One region of the Thermoanaerobacterium calidifontis genome, then DNA from elsewhere that is predicted to be linked to it. Evidence: riboswitches for the same ligand, from Rfam matches in the RefSeq annotation. Region 1 holds a riboswitch; each other region holds the start of a gene.

Region 1 (4,267 bases):
TGAAAGCGGCAGAGATACTTAAGGCAAAGATTTACGTTTTTCACGGACCTGCTGTTAAAAAAGATACGACGCCTAATATTGATTTTGACAAGATTGCGAAATATGTAGATTATATAGCTGATACATCAGGAGAATATGGGGTTAAATTTTCTTGGGAAAATGTCTATTGGTGTTGGTTTGCATATCCAGAATTTGCTACATTCATAAGACAGTCTGTGAAAAGCAGAAATGTTTATTTTACATTGGATATAAAGCAGGCGATGAAAAGCAAGAAAGATCCATTTGGATACTTAAAATCAATGGGAGATAAACTCGTCAATGTCCATTTATGCGATTACGATGATTGCGGCAGTTTGTACCTTCCAGGCAGAGGAAGTTTTGACTTTGCAAAGCTTAATAGAGAGTTAAAAAAATTGGATTACAATGGATCTATCATAATGGAAGTCTACAGAAACAACTATAAGGATATTGATGATTTAAAAGAAGGCATTGAATACCTAAAAAGCATCTTTGAAAAATAAAGATAAGGGAAGTAAACCCTTATCTTTAGACTTTTCCTGGCACCATCTGCTTTATTCCGCTTGAATCTAAGGCGATGCCATAGCCATACGCCTGCGTAGAGAAATTCAGTTCAGCTTGTTGCAATGGTATGCCTTTGATAGTGACATTTTTAAGCTCACCTGTGCCTATACCTCTTTTAGCACATTGAAACAAGTAGTTGACGCCTTGAGGCATAAGTCCAAACATTCTGGCACCTACTGTATCTGTTGCTACAGGATCTGTTCCTGCTATTATCATGTTTGCATTGATAGGCTTTCCTTCTGATGGCCCTGTGCCTATCATCGCTTCTTGACCGCTTAATATCGTAAGATCTATAGATATTTTTTCAGCCATAGCCCTTATGAAATTGTGAAGGTCATCGTGTATGCCTAAATTTTTTTTGGGAAATCCGTGTATTTCTGCGGGAGGCCAGCTTAAAGCTATGTTTTTTATTCCAAGCGATACTGTAGCTTCTTCGTGTATTTTCATTTGAGTGAATGAAATTAGTACATCCATTTTTTCATAAAGTTCATTTACTTTTGTTGATTTTAAAAGACAGTCGTCCAGCAGCAATTCTACGTAAGGACCGTAATTTAGATCTACAAATTCTACGCCTTCTTCTGAAATGACTTTATCAAATCCATTGTCAGATAAAACTTTAGGCGTAGGATCTCCACCAGAGCCGGCGGCAATCACAATCCTGCCAGGATTTTTAGACTTTACGTATCTTATAAGGGCTCTCAATGTATCTGGTCCTACTATCGTACCGCTTTGAGGAGGCTTGCTTTTAACGAAATTTGGCGTTATTACAACGGTATTACCCGTTTCGATTAGATTTTGCAAAGGTAATAAGTTTAAAGCGGTATTTAAGTTTTGTATCTCATCAGGGCCAGATGCTATTGCTACTACTGGTTCTACAATTTTTCTGTACCTCATAAAATCACCTCATATATATGATTTGCATTTTATCAAAAATTAAAATATCTAAGCAAAAAGCCTAAGTAATTTTAACATTTCAACAAATATTTCATTGACAATTGTACCAGAGGACGGTATCATATAATTTAATAAATTAATATAGTAAACTCTTATCAAGAGCAGCGGAGGGACTGGCCCTATGAAGCTCGGCAACCGGATATCACGGTGCCAATTCCAGCAGCATATCGCTGAAAGATGGGAGCAAAAATATCTCTTCTTTTGGCGAAGAGTTTTTTTATTTTAAGGAGGGGTCGTTTTGCGAAATTCTGAAAATTTGTGCCAGAAACTTAAAAATAAGCAATTTGTCATAACCGTGGAGATATCGACGCCAAAAGGAGCTGATATTTCGAATTCTATTGAAGAAGCAAAAAAATTATATGGAATAGCAGATGCTTTAAATATAACTGATTGTCCTATGGCAAATATGAGAATGAGCCCTATTGCATTGGCACATCTTTTGCAAAATCATCTAAATATAGAAACCATATTTCACTTAACGTGTAGGGACAGAAATCTTATTGGCCTTCAAGCAGAGCTTTTGGGTGCGTATGCTCTTGGAGTCAGAAATATCCTTGCACTTACAGGAGATGATCCAAAACGAGGTGATGTGCCACAGGCAACAGGCGTGTACGACGTAGATTCTGTAGGTCTTGTGAAGATAGCAAAGTCGCTAAATGATGGCTTTGACTACAACGGAAATAAATTAGAATCATCTACAAATTTCTGCATAGGGACAACAGCAAATCCAAATGATTTAAGACCTGAATCAATAGAAAAATTAAGGACGAAAATAGAATGTGGAGCATCTTTCATACAGACTCAGCCTGTCTACGATGATGAGATTTTATACAGATTTCTTGATGCCGTAGAGCAATTTGATATTCCGGTTTTAGTAGGGGTGCTACCCCTTAAAAGCTATAAGATGGCTGTTAACTTGAACGAAAAGGTGCCTGGCATCGAGATACCTGAGAAAATAATAGACAGGTTGAAAAACGGTGAAAAAGGTGAAGGGACAAAAATTGCAATAGAATTTATAAACAAGATAAAAGATAAAGTGGGTGGTGTTCATATCATGCCACTTGGCAAGACAGATATAGTTGTTGACATTGTAAATGGCGTAAAGAACATGAGATAAAATGATATAGAAGAAGTATTGTAGTCATCATAAGGAGATGTTGCAATTGGATATTTTTAAGAATTTAAAGAATAGCATAATCGTCTTTGACGGAGCAATGGGCACTATGCTTCAGAAAAAAGGACTTAAATCAGGAGAATGCCCTGAATATTACAATCTCTTACATCCGGATATTGTGTACGAAATCCACAAGTCGTATATTGATGCAGGGGCAGATGTTATTGAGACAAATACATTTGGCGCCAATAGGATAAAATTAAAATCTTACAATCTTTCAGATAAATTGCCTGAAATAGTCAAAAGCGCAGTACAGATAGCCAGAAAAGCTGCTGGTGATAAAGCTGTTGCTCTTTCTATAGGGCCTATTGGCGAATTGATGGAACCTTTTGGCAAGCTGACATTTGACGAGGCTTATAGTGCCTTTGCAGAGGTTGCTGTAGAAGGGGAAAAAGCCGGTGCTGATTTGGCACTTATTGAGACTATGTCAGATATATTAGAAGCGAAGGCGGCTATTCTTGCTGTAAAGGAGAATACTAATTTAAAGGTAATTTGTACCATGACGTTTCAAGAAGATGGAAGGACGCTTATGGGGACAGACCCTGTTACAGCAGTAGTAAGTCTTCAAGGGCTTGGCCTTGATGCCATAGGTGTCAATTGCTCTACGGGACCTGACATGATGGCAGACATAGTGAAGAAGATGGCTGAAGTTTCAAGGATACCAATTTTGGCGCAGCCAAATGCAGGAATGCCTCATTTAGAGGATGGATTGACTCTTTACGACATTACGAAAGAGAAATTTGCCGTCGAGACAAAAAAGCTTTTAGAATGCGGGGCATCTATTGTTGGTGGTTGTTGTGGGACGACTCCAGAATTTATTAAGCTTTTGAAAGCTGAGATACATGATACAGAGAAAAAAACTGCCGTGAAAGAATACACAGCAGTTTCATCAAATACAAAGACTGTTTTCATAGGCAGCGATTATCCTGTGTGTGTAATCGGCGAAAGGATAAATCCTACAGGAAAGAAGAAATTGAGTGCAGCTATCAAAGAAGGCAATTATAATCTGATCTACGACGAAGCTGTATCGCAGGAAAAGCTTGGGGCAAGCGTACTTGACGTGAATATTGGTGTGCCTGGCATAAATGAAGAGGAATTGATGCCTAGAATCGTTTCGCAGGTACAGAACATCGTCAATGTGCCATTGCAGATAGATAGTAGCAATGTAAAGGCAATTGAAAAAGCAGTAAGGATAGTAAGAGGTAAGCCTATTATAAATTCTGTTAGTGCAAAAGAGAAAAGTTTACAAGAAATATTGCCTATTGTCAAAAAATACGGCACAAGTGTTATAGGACTTACAATAAGTGATGACGGTCTTCCTAAAAATGCAGATGAAAGGCTTAGAAACGCTGAAAAGATTGTAAAAGCTGCTTTAGAGTATGGAATACCAAAAGAAGATATAATAATTGACTGTATCGCACTTACAGTGTCATCTGAGCAGACAGCAGCAATGGAAACATTAAAAGCCATCAATCTTGTTAAGTCTAAGCTTGGAGTAAGTACGGTCATAGGACTTAGCAACGTATCTTATGGATTGCCTGAGCGGCAACTTATAAA
Region 2 (4,267 bases), 1.3 Mb from region 1:
ACAAGTGCAGTATTTGGCGTCACATAATCTGTAAATTCTTTTATTTCGAGATCTACGCCTTCTTTTGCCAGGATAGGCTTTACTACGTTAAGTATTTCTGCGTGTGGGTTTGGCGTTGCGCCAACGACTATTTTCGTCGTTTTATTAGAGCTATCTGCATTTGAGTTTGCATTGGACGCAGTGGATACATTGTTGGACTTTGTGCATCCTGATAAGATAAATGCAAATGTTAATATAAGCGTGAGAAGTAACAATGATTTTTTCATTACATACCATCCTTTCATCTTTTATCAACTTTTTTTGCGAGATAGTTTCCTATTCTTTGCACGATTTCTACAAAAATTATTAAGACTATGATTGTGGCAATAAGCACATCTGTCTGAAACCTTTGATACCCATATCTTATAGCGAGATCTCCTAAACCACCTCCTCCGATAGCACCTGCCATAGCAGAATACCCTAAGATGTTTATCACTGTAAGGGTTATTCCCAGTACAAGCGATGGCAATGATTCTGGAATCATGACTTTAAATATTATCTGTGGTATTGAAGCGCCAACTGATATAGATGCTTCAATGACGCCCCAGTCTACTTCTTTTAGGGATGACTCTATAACTCTTGCCACAAATGGTGCCGCTGCAATGGACAGTGGCACTATGGATGCAGTAGGTCCTATAGTTGTGCCAACTATAAGCCTTGCCAATGGGAAGATCGCGATTATGAGAATTATGAATGGCACAGATCTCATGACATTGATCACAGTACCTAATATCTGATTTAACTTTAGATTTTCCTTTATATGACCTTTATCAGTTATGACGAGTATTATGCCAAGAGGCATTCCTATGATTACTGAGAAAAGCGTTGAGAAAAATACCATGTATAAAGATTCCCAAAGAGGCTCTTCCATAAGCTGCCACAAGTTTAACAAATACTGCAATGTATTAGACGATACCATTTTTAAGCACCTCTATTCTAAGACCATTATTTTCTAAGAATTTTATCGCATCTTTTATGGAGTTTTCTTCACCACTTATTTTTATTAGGAGATTTCCTATTTGTAAGTTTTGCACCCTTTCGATATTTCCAGAAATGATATTAACTTCAACATCAAAATTTTTTATCATGTGGGATATGACAGGCTGATTGCTGCTGCTGCCAAAAAACGATAATCTTAAGATTTCCTCGTTTGGATTTTCGTCATCAAGCAATATATCTGGCGGAAGTTCAGCTATCATATCTTTTAAAAATCTCTTAGACGTTTCTGTTGAAGGGTTTGAAAAGATGTCTATTACATTTCCTTCCTCGATTATTCTACCGTCTTCTAAGACTGCCACTTTGTCGCACAGATTTCTTATGACAGACATTTCGTGAGTTATCACCACGATTGTGATTCCGTATTGCTTGTTTATGTTCTTTAAAAGATTTAAAATGGATTCTGTCGTGGTGGGGTCTAAAGCAGATGTGGCTTCATCAGATAGAATTATGTCTGGGTTATTTGCTAAAGCCCTTGCAATGCCTACACGCTGTTTTTGACCTCCAGACAACTGCGAAGGATATGCATATTTTTTGTCTTTTAAATCTACTACATCCAGCAACTCATCAACGCGCTTTTTTATGACAGAGTCGCTGACTTTCGAGATCTTAAGAGGAAATGCTATGTTCTCATACACTGTAGAGTTCATCAGGAGATTGAAATGCTGAAATATCATGCCAATCTTCTTTCTCATATTTCTCAGTTCTTTTGGCTTTAGCTTTGTCATTTCTACGCCGTTTATCAGTATGCTGCCAGATGTAGGTTTTTCCAACATGTTTATGCACCTTATCAATGATGATTTCCCGGCACCGCTTAGACCCATTATGCCGTAAATTTCACCATCACGTATAGTTAAGTTGATGTCTTTTAAAGCTATTACCTCTTTTCCGTTTGTGTTGTAAACTTTGCTTAAGTTTTTTATTTCGATCAAATCATTTCACCTTCTTTTCACAAATGTAGTTTAAAAAAGCAATAAAAAAAACCTCCAATGAAAGAGGTTTCGTCCTCTCTCATCTCTCAGCAATCGCTGCAGGAATTGGCACCATTGCACATACGTGCCGGTTGCCGGGTTTCATCGGGCCAGTCCCTCCACCTCTCTAGATAAGAGAATAATTTCGTTTTTAGTTGTTAAAATGATTATATAGGATGGATGTTGAAAAGTCAAGCAAAATTTTCATGCGACAATATTAAATTTTTGTCATAATAAATCTGACAGTGTATTCACAAGTTTGTGTTGATTTAATCAATAAATTGATTATAATTAAGATGAAAGATAAGTTAACTTATTAATAATTTGTCATAGACGAAAGGACAAATATCTATGAAAGAGTTAAGTAGGCGCCAATTAGAAATCTTCAAAAAGGTTATTTCAAAAGAAGTTTCCAGTTTGGACGATATCGTCGTTTTGTACAAGTTAAGCAAAAGGACTGTTTACAGAGAAATAAATGCAATAAATGAATATATAAAAGAATACAATTTGAAGCTTAAAAATGACGATGGAGTACTAGTCTTAGAAGGAACTGATAATGATATCGAAAAATTCAAATTCGATGTAATAGGTTATAGGCCAAGCATTGACGCTGATAAAAGGCGAAAGTTGATACTATCTGAGCTTTTGCAGATGAAAGAACCTGTAAAACTTGAGTACTTCGCTAAAGAATACAATGTGACTACGGCAACAATAAGCTATGACATTAAAGAGATCGATAAGTGGCTAAACAAGCAAAATGTTACAATTGTAACTAAGCCTGGCGTTGGCATATACGTAAAAGGCGATGAAAGCAATATAAGAAGGGCCATAATAAATTTTCTGTATGACAATGTGGAGACAAAAGACCTAATTGAGTTTTTAAATAAAGGGTACAATAATATAAACAAGCTTAGTGAAGACATAAATGATAGATTACTCAGGCTTATAGACTACGATACGGTTTTAAAGATAGAGAAGGCTATACAAAAATTGGAGAAATCCCTTGATTACGAATTAGCAGAAAGCTCCTACATGGGGCTTACGGTGCATCTGGCATTGGCGCTAAAAAGAATAAAAGAAGGCGAAAAGATAAAAATAGGTAATGAAAGTCTCTATGAGCTTAGGAAGTCAGATGAGTATAAGTTTGCAGAAATGCTTGCCAGGTTTCTGGAGGAAGAATTCGATATTTCTATTCCAGAAGATGAAATCGGATATATAACGATTCATCTACAAGGAGCAAGGTACAGGGCAAATACCGAAGACGTAAATGACGAGCTGTTAAATGAAATACTGCATGAGATGGTCAGCATTGCAGAAGATGAATTTGGCACTGATCTTAAAGGCGATACGATGCTTTTAAGCGGTTTAAAGACGCACTTAAGGCCTACTATCTTTAGACTTCGCATGGGTCTTGCGATTAGAAATCCGCTTATAAATGACATAAAAGAACGGTACAGCGGCTTATTTGAAAAATGTATATCTATTGCAAATGTGATTAAAGACAAGCTTAATGTTGATGTGCCTGATGATGAAATTGGCTATATTGCGATGCATTTTGGCGCATCTATAGCAAGAAAAAGCGATATGATGAAAAGGCACAATATTTTAGTCGTGTGTGCCAGCGGCATAGGGACATCAAGGATGCTTCTATCTAAGCTTCAGATGTTTCCACAATTGAATATTGTAGATACGGTTTCCAGCTTGAGAGTTAAAGACTTTAAAGATAGAGATGATATTGACTTGATAGTGTCTACAATTCCGCTGGACATAAAGGACAAAGAGACAATAATAGTCAATCCGCTGCTTTTAGATGAAGACGTAAAAAAACTGAAAGACGCTTTAAACACAGATTTTATAATGGACTTCTCGGAGAAAAAAGTCATAGGCGACAGGTACAAAGAATTGGAACACATTGCGTGGTATGGCAAAAGGATAATTGAGCTATGCGATTCCCTTAAACTTAAAGATGTCTATGGCAAAAACTCGAAAGACATCATAGATTCTCTATTAGAAGATTTTGCTGGTAATGATGGAATTAATAATGAGAAAATAAAGCAGATAGAGGATAAGCTTTTGGGAAGAGAAAGCCTTGGGAAGATAATACTTCCAGGGAAAGGGTTTGTAATCTACCACTGTACAGCATCTGATTTGGTGGAGCCAATCCTCGTCTTTGGAAAAGTGAAAAGCCATGTCAAGATGAAAAATTTGATTAACGAGTATGAAATCATAAAGACAGCTTTTCTAATGGTTGCACCGGATGA
Region 3 (4,267 bases), 1.3 Mb from region 1:
TTGATGTCACTAAAAAACTACCATTACGAGACGTACAAGCACAGCATAAGAGTCGCAAAGTTATCATACAATGTAGCAAACATGATGCGGCTTAATATAAAGGAAAAAATAACGATATACAAGGGTGCATTGCTGCACGATATAGGCAAAGTGATGATTCCGATTAGTATTCTTGCAAAACCAGATAAACTTACAGAATTGGAATACGACGTCATGAAATTGCATCCCAAATACGGCGCCGATATACTGGAAGCCTTAACACCACTTGCATATTTGACATCTACTGTGCTATATCATCACGAAAGATTAGATGGAACTGGCTATCCTTATGGACTAAAAATCATTCCATTTGGCGCACAGATTGTAGCAGTGTGTGATTCTTTCGACGCAATGACAAACGATAGACAGTATAGAAAAGCTAAAAATGCTATTGAAGCAATACAAGATTTGAAAGAGTGCGATGCAAAGTACAACCAAATGCTTGTTTCAGCATTAGAAAATTTGGTTAAAACAAAGACACAAATTCTCGAAAAAGAAAATAGAGAAAGCAATGGAATCGCCATCTAATTTATGCTATAATAAAAGTAGCGGAGCGTACAATTTTTATAAAAATCGCGGCTATAAATATAAATATACAAGCCGCAAAGCCCGGAGGAAACTCCGGGCTTTAAAATTATTATTTATTGAAAGCAAGTTTTTTCAGTATCTCAACTCTGTCAGTTCTCTCCCATGTAAGGTCAAGATCTGTGCGTCCAAAATGTCCATATGCTGCAACTTGTCTATAAATAGGCCTTCTTAAATCAAGATCTCTTATAATAGCAGCAGGTCTCAAATCAAATACTTTTTTAACTATTTCTGATATCTCTTCATCAGATATTTTCCCAGTGCCAAAAGTATCTACATTGACTTCTAATGGTGTAGCTACGCCTATAGCGTACGCCAATTGAACTTCACACCTTTCAGCAAGCCCAGCAGCTACGATGTTTTTCGCTACATACCTTGCAGCGTACGCAGCAGATCTGTCTACTTTCGATGGATCTTTGCCAGAAAAAGCACCACCGCCATGTCTTGCATATCCACCATAAGTGTCGACTATTATCTTCCTTCCTGTAAGGCCGCTGTCTCCTTGTGGTCCACCGACTACAAATCGCCCTGTCGGATTTACATATATCTTCGTGTCATCATCAATAAGCTCTGGTGGAACAATGGGTTTTATTACATACTCTTTTACGTCATTTTCAATCTTATCATGATCCACATCTGGTGAATGCTGTGTCGACACAACGATTGAGTCAACTCTCTTTGGCACATCGTCAACGTACTCAATCGTCACTTGTGTCTTGCCATCAGGCCTTAGATAATCTAAAGTGCCATTTTTCCTTACTTCCGCTAATCTGCGGGCAAGCCTGTGTGCTAATGATATTGGAAGAGGCATAAGCTCAGGCGTCTCTGTGCATGCGTATCCAAACATCATCCCTTGGTCTCCAGCGCCTTGTTCTTCAAGCTCATCGTAGGAAATGCCTTTTTTTACTTCCAGTGCCTTATCAACTCCCAATGCTATATCTGGAGACTGTTCATCTATTGAAGTAAGCACAGAACATGTATCAGCATCAAAACCGTACTTTGCTCGAGTATACCCTATCTCCTCTATGACCTTTCTTGCGATTTTTGGTATGTCGACGTAGCATTTTGTAGATATTTCCCCCATCACCAATACCATACCTGTTGTAACGGCAGTCTCGCAGGCTATCCTCGCATAAGGATCATTTTTTAAGATCTCATCTACAATAGCATCAGATATCTGATCGCAAATTTTATCTGGATGTCCTTCAGTAACTGATTCTGAAGTAAAATACTTTTTCATCTGTATCCTCCTTTTTTAAATCACATAAAAGACCTAAAACAAAATAAAACCTCTCCAAAAGAAGAGGCACATCCACCCTCATCTTTCAGAAGTAAACTTCTGCGAGAATTAGCACCTTGTCGTAAGACAGGTTGCCGGGCTTCACAGGGCTCTTCCCTCCACCTCTCTTGATAAGAGTTTCACTTATTTAACTTAAAATATAATATCACAGTACAACTAATAAGTCAATTAGAAAGTGAAAAAGTGCTTGACGACTGTCAAGCACTTTAAAGTTAATATATGATAATGAAGGGGTTTTATGCCTTTTAGAAAACAACAAACTTATCTCTTGGAGCTCCACAAACTGGACATTTTTCTGGAGCCGTATCAATTGCCGTATATCCGCAAACAGGACAAATGTACACTTTAGAAATAGCTATGTCTTCATTTTTAAGTGCCGCTGCTTTTGCATCTGTATACATCTTAGCATGTAACTTTTCAGCTTCAAGAGCATAGTTGAAGCTTTTATCTGCAGATTTCTCCTCCTGCAAATCTGCTACGGCTTTATATGCTGGATACATTTCTTCTACTTCAAATGTCTCACCTGCTATAGCTTTGTCAAGGTTTGATACTGTGTCTTTTACTTCTCCCAATGTCTTATAGTGATTTGTAGCATGGACTAATTCGGCATAAGATATGGCTCTAAAAAGCTTTGCTATGTTTGGCTTACCCTCCTTTTCAGCCACATCAGCAAAAATTTGATACCTCATGTGAGCCTGGCTTTCACCTGCGTATGCATCGCTTAGATTTTTTGTCGTCATTTCTCTCATTTCAAAATCTCCTCCTTTTTTAATCTAATACTTTGTCCCCTGGTTTCCAACCTACAGGACAAGCATGACCTGTTTGAAGTGCATTAAGCACTCTCAATATTTCATCGACATTTCTGCCGATTACTGGCTCATGTACAACTTCGTAATCAACAATTCCCTCAGGGTTAATGATGAATGCAGCTCTTAATGCTATGCCAGCATCTTCAATAAGTATTCCATACTGCTTCGTGACTTCTTTGTTGTAATCAGATAAAAGCGGAAAATCAACACCACCGAGGCTATCTATCCATGCCTTGTGTGAATAAACGCTATCTGTGTTGATACCTAATAGCTCAGCATTGAGCTTGTCAAACTCAGGTTTCATCCTATTAAACTCTGGTATCTCAGTTGAACATACTGACGAAAAGTCCAGTGGATAAAAGAAAAGCACTACCCACTTACCTTTATAATCGCTTAAGGATATTTGACCTTTTGTGCTGTCTAACTTAAATTCAGGAGCTTTCTTACCTACCAACGACATATGTACCCACCTCTCATCTATTCTTAGTCAATCATCACATCGGATAAGCTATTAATATTTTATTTCTATTAATAACTATTTTCCCTTCACAAGTATTATTATACATCAATTATTTTTTATGTCAATAGGATTTGGAAAATTTTTTATCGATGTTTTTAAAAATCATTATGATAAGGAAATCTTGAAAGGCAAAATAAAAAAAGGCCCTTTAGCCTTGTATTCATGGTGGAGGGAGATGGATTCGAACCATCGAAGGCACCAGCCAACAGATTTACAGTCTGCCCCCTTTAGCCACTTGGGTATCCCTCCATGATTATTTTATTTTAATGTGAGAAAAAATATTCACAAATAGAAATGGTGGTCGCAATAGGGCTCGAACCTATGACCCCCTGCTTGTAAGGCAGGTGCTCTCCCAGCTGAGCTATACGACCAATCATGGTCGGGGTGGAGGGACTCGAACCCCCGACCCCATGCTCCCAAAGCACGTGCGCTACCAACTGCGCTACACCCCGGCGTCTCGCGACATATTTGATTATAGTTGAAATCTATCAATTTCACAAGATTTATTATTCCTCATTTTAGCCGGTTTCCATCAGTTAATTTGGCATTTTTTCGATATCTTTCGCTTATGCTCCATTTATCTTTTATAATCATTATACACAATTTAGGCAATAATAATATTAGTTTTTATTTTTATTTTATGAAATTGTAACACGGCTGTAATATACAAAAGGTACAATATGGTTGTATAGGTATGGAAAATTTATCAACCGCGCTAAATTGCCGAAGATAAGTTTTAAAGAACAATTGCTAAATACATAGGAGGGATTTTCGTGAAGTACCGAAAAGTTATAAGCATGTGTATATCTTCAATAATCATTTTTTCATCGGTTTTTATGAATGGTATTGCTGCAGATGCTTACACCGTAATAACTTCAAATGAAAGCCAGCAAATATTAAGTAAAGGTGTTACAGAAAAAAACATTACATATTTTACGACAGATGGTTTCATCAATATCAATGTTTTGGATGTGGACTTAAGCGACAGTAACACATCAATATCCACCATTTTTA

Evidence for each region. Region 1 has a riboswitch for S-adenosylmethionine ahead of ACZ42G_RS03890 (methylenetetrahydrofolate reductase). Riboswitches for the same ligand answer to the same signal wherever they lie in the genome.
Region 2: linked by a shared signal. The riboswitch ahead of ACZ42G_RS10885 (methionine ABC transporter ATP-binding protein) and the one ahead of ACZ42G_RS03890 (methylenetetrahydrofolate reductase) in region 1 are both predicted to bind S-adenosylmethionine.
Region 3: linked by a shared signal. The riboswitch ahead of metK (methionine adenosyltransferase) and the one ahead of ACZ42G_RS03890 (methylenetetrahydrofolate reductase) in region 1 are both predicted to bind S-adenosylmethionine.

Annotation. Positions count from the first base shown of each region.
Region 1 is NZ_AP042436.1:772,626-776,892, forward strand. It holds gene ACZ42G_RS03880 (sugar phosphate isomerase/epimerase family protein) at 1-521, shown strand, start outside; gene ACZ42G_RS03885 (DUF362 domain-containing protein) at 547-1,476, opposite strand; SAM riboswitch class I at 1,626-1,720, shown strand; gene ACZ42G_RS03890 (methylenetetrahydrofolate reductase) at 1,775-2,653, shown strand; gene ACZ42G_RS03895 (homocysteine S-methyltransferase family protein) at 2,691-4,267, shown strand, end outside.
Region 2 is NZ_AP042436.1:2,078,793-2,083,059, reverse strand. It holds gene ACZ42G_RS10895 (MetQ/NlpA family ABC transporter substrate-binding protein) at 1-266, opposite strand, end outside; gene ACZ42G_RS10890 (methionine ABC transporter permease) at 281-958, opposite strand; gene ACZ42G_RS10885 (methionine ABC transporter ATP-binding protein) at 945-1,967, opposite strand; SAM riboswitch class I at 2,044-2,144, opposite strand; gene ACZ42G_RS10880 (BglG family transcription antiterminator) at 2,358-4,267, shown strand, end outside.
Region 3 is NZ_AP042436.1:2,180,949-2,185,215, forward strand. It holds gene ACZ42G_RS11440 (HD-GYP domain-containing protein) at 1-567, shown strand, start outside; gene metK (methionine adenosyltransferase) at 677-1,864, opposite strand; SAM riboswitch class I at 1,940-2,041, opposite strand; gene ACZ42G_RS11450 (rubrerythrin family protein) at 2,170-2,673, opposite strand; gene ACZ42G_RS11455 (peroxiredoxin) at 2,693-3,193, opposite strand; tRNA gene ACZ42G_RS11460 (tRNA-Tyr) at 3,417-3,502, opposite strand; tRNA gene ACZ42G_RS11465 (tRNA-Val) at 3,549-3,624, opposite strand; tRNA gene ACZ42G_RS11470 (tRNA-Pro) at 3,630-3,705, opposite strand; gene ACZ42G_RS11475 (phosphodiester glycosidase family protein) at 4,027-4,267, shown strand, end outside.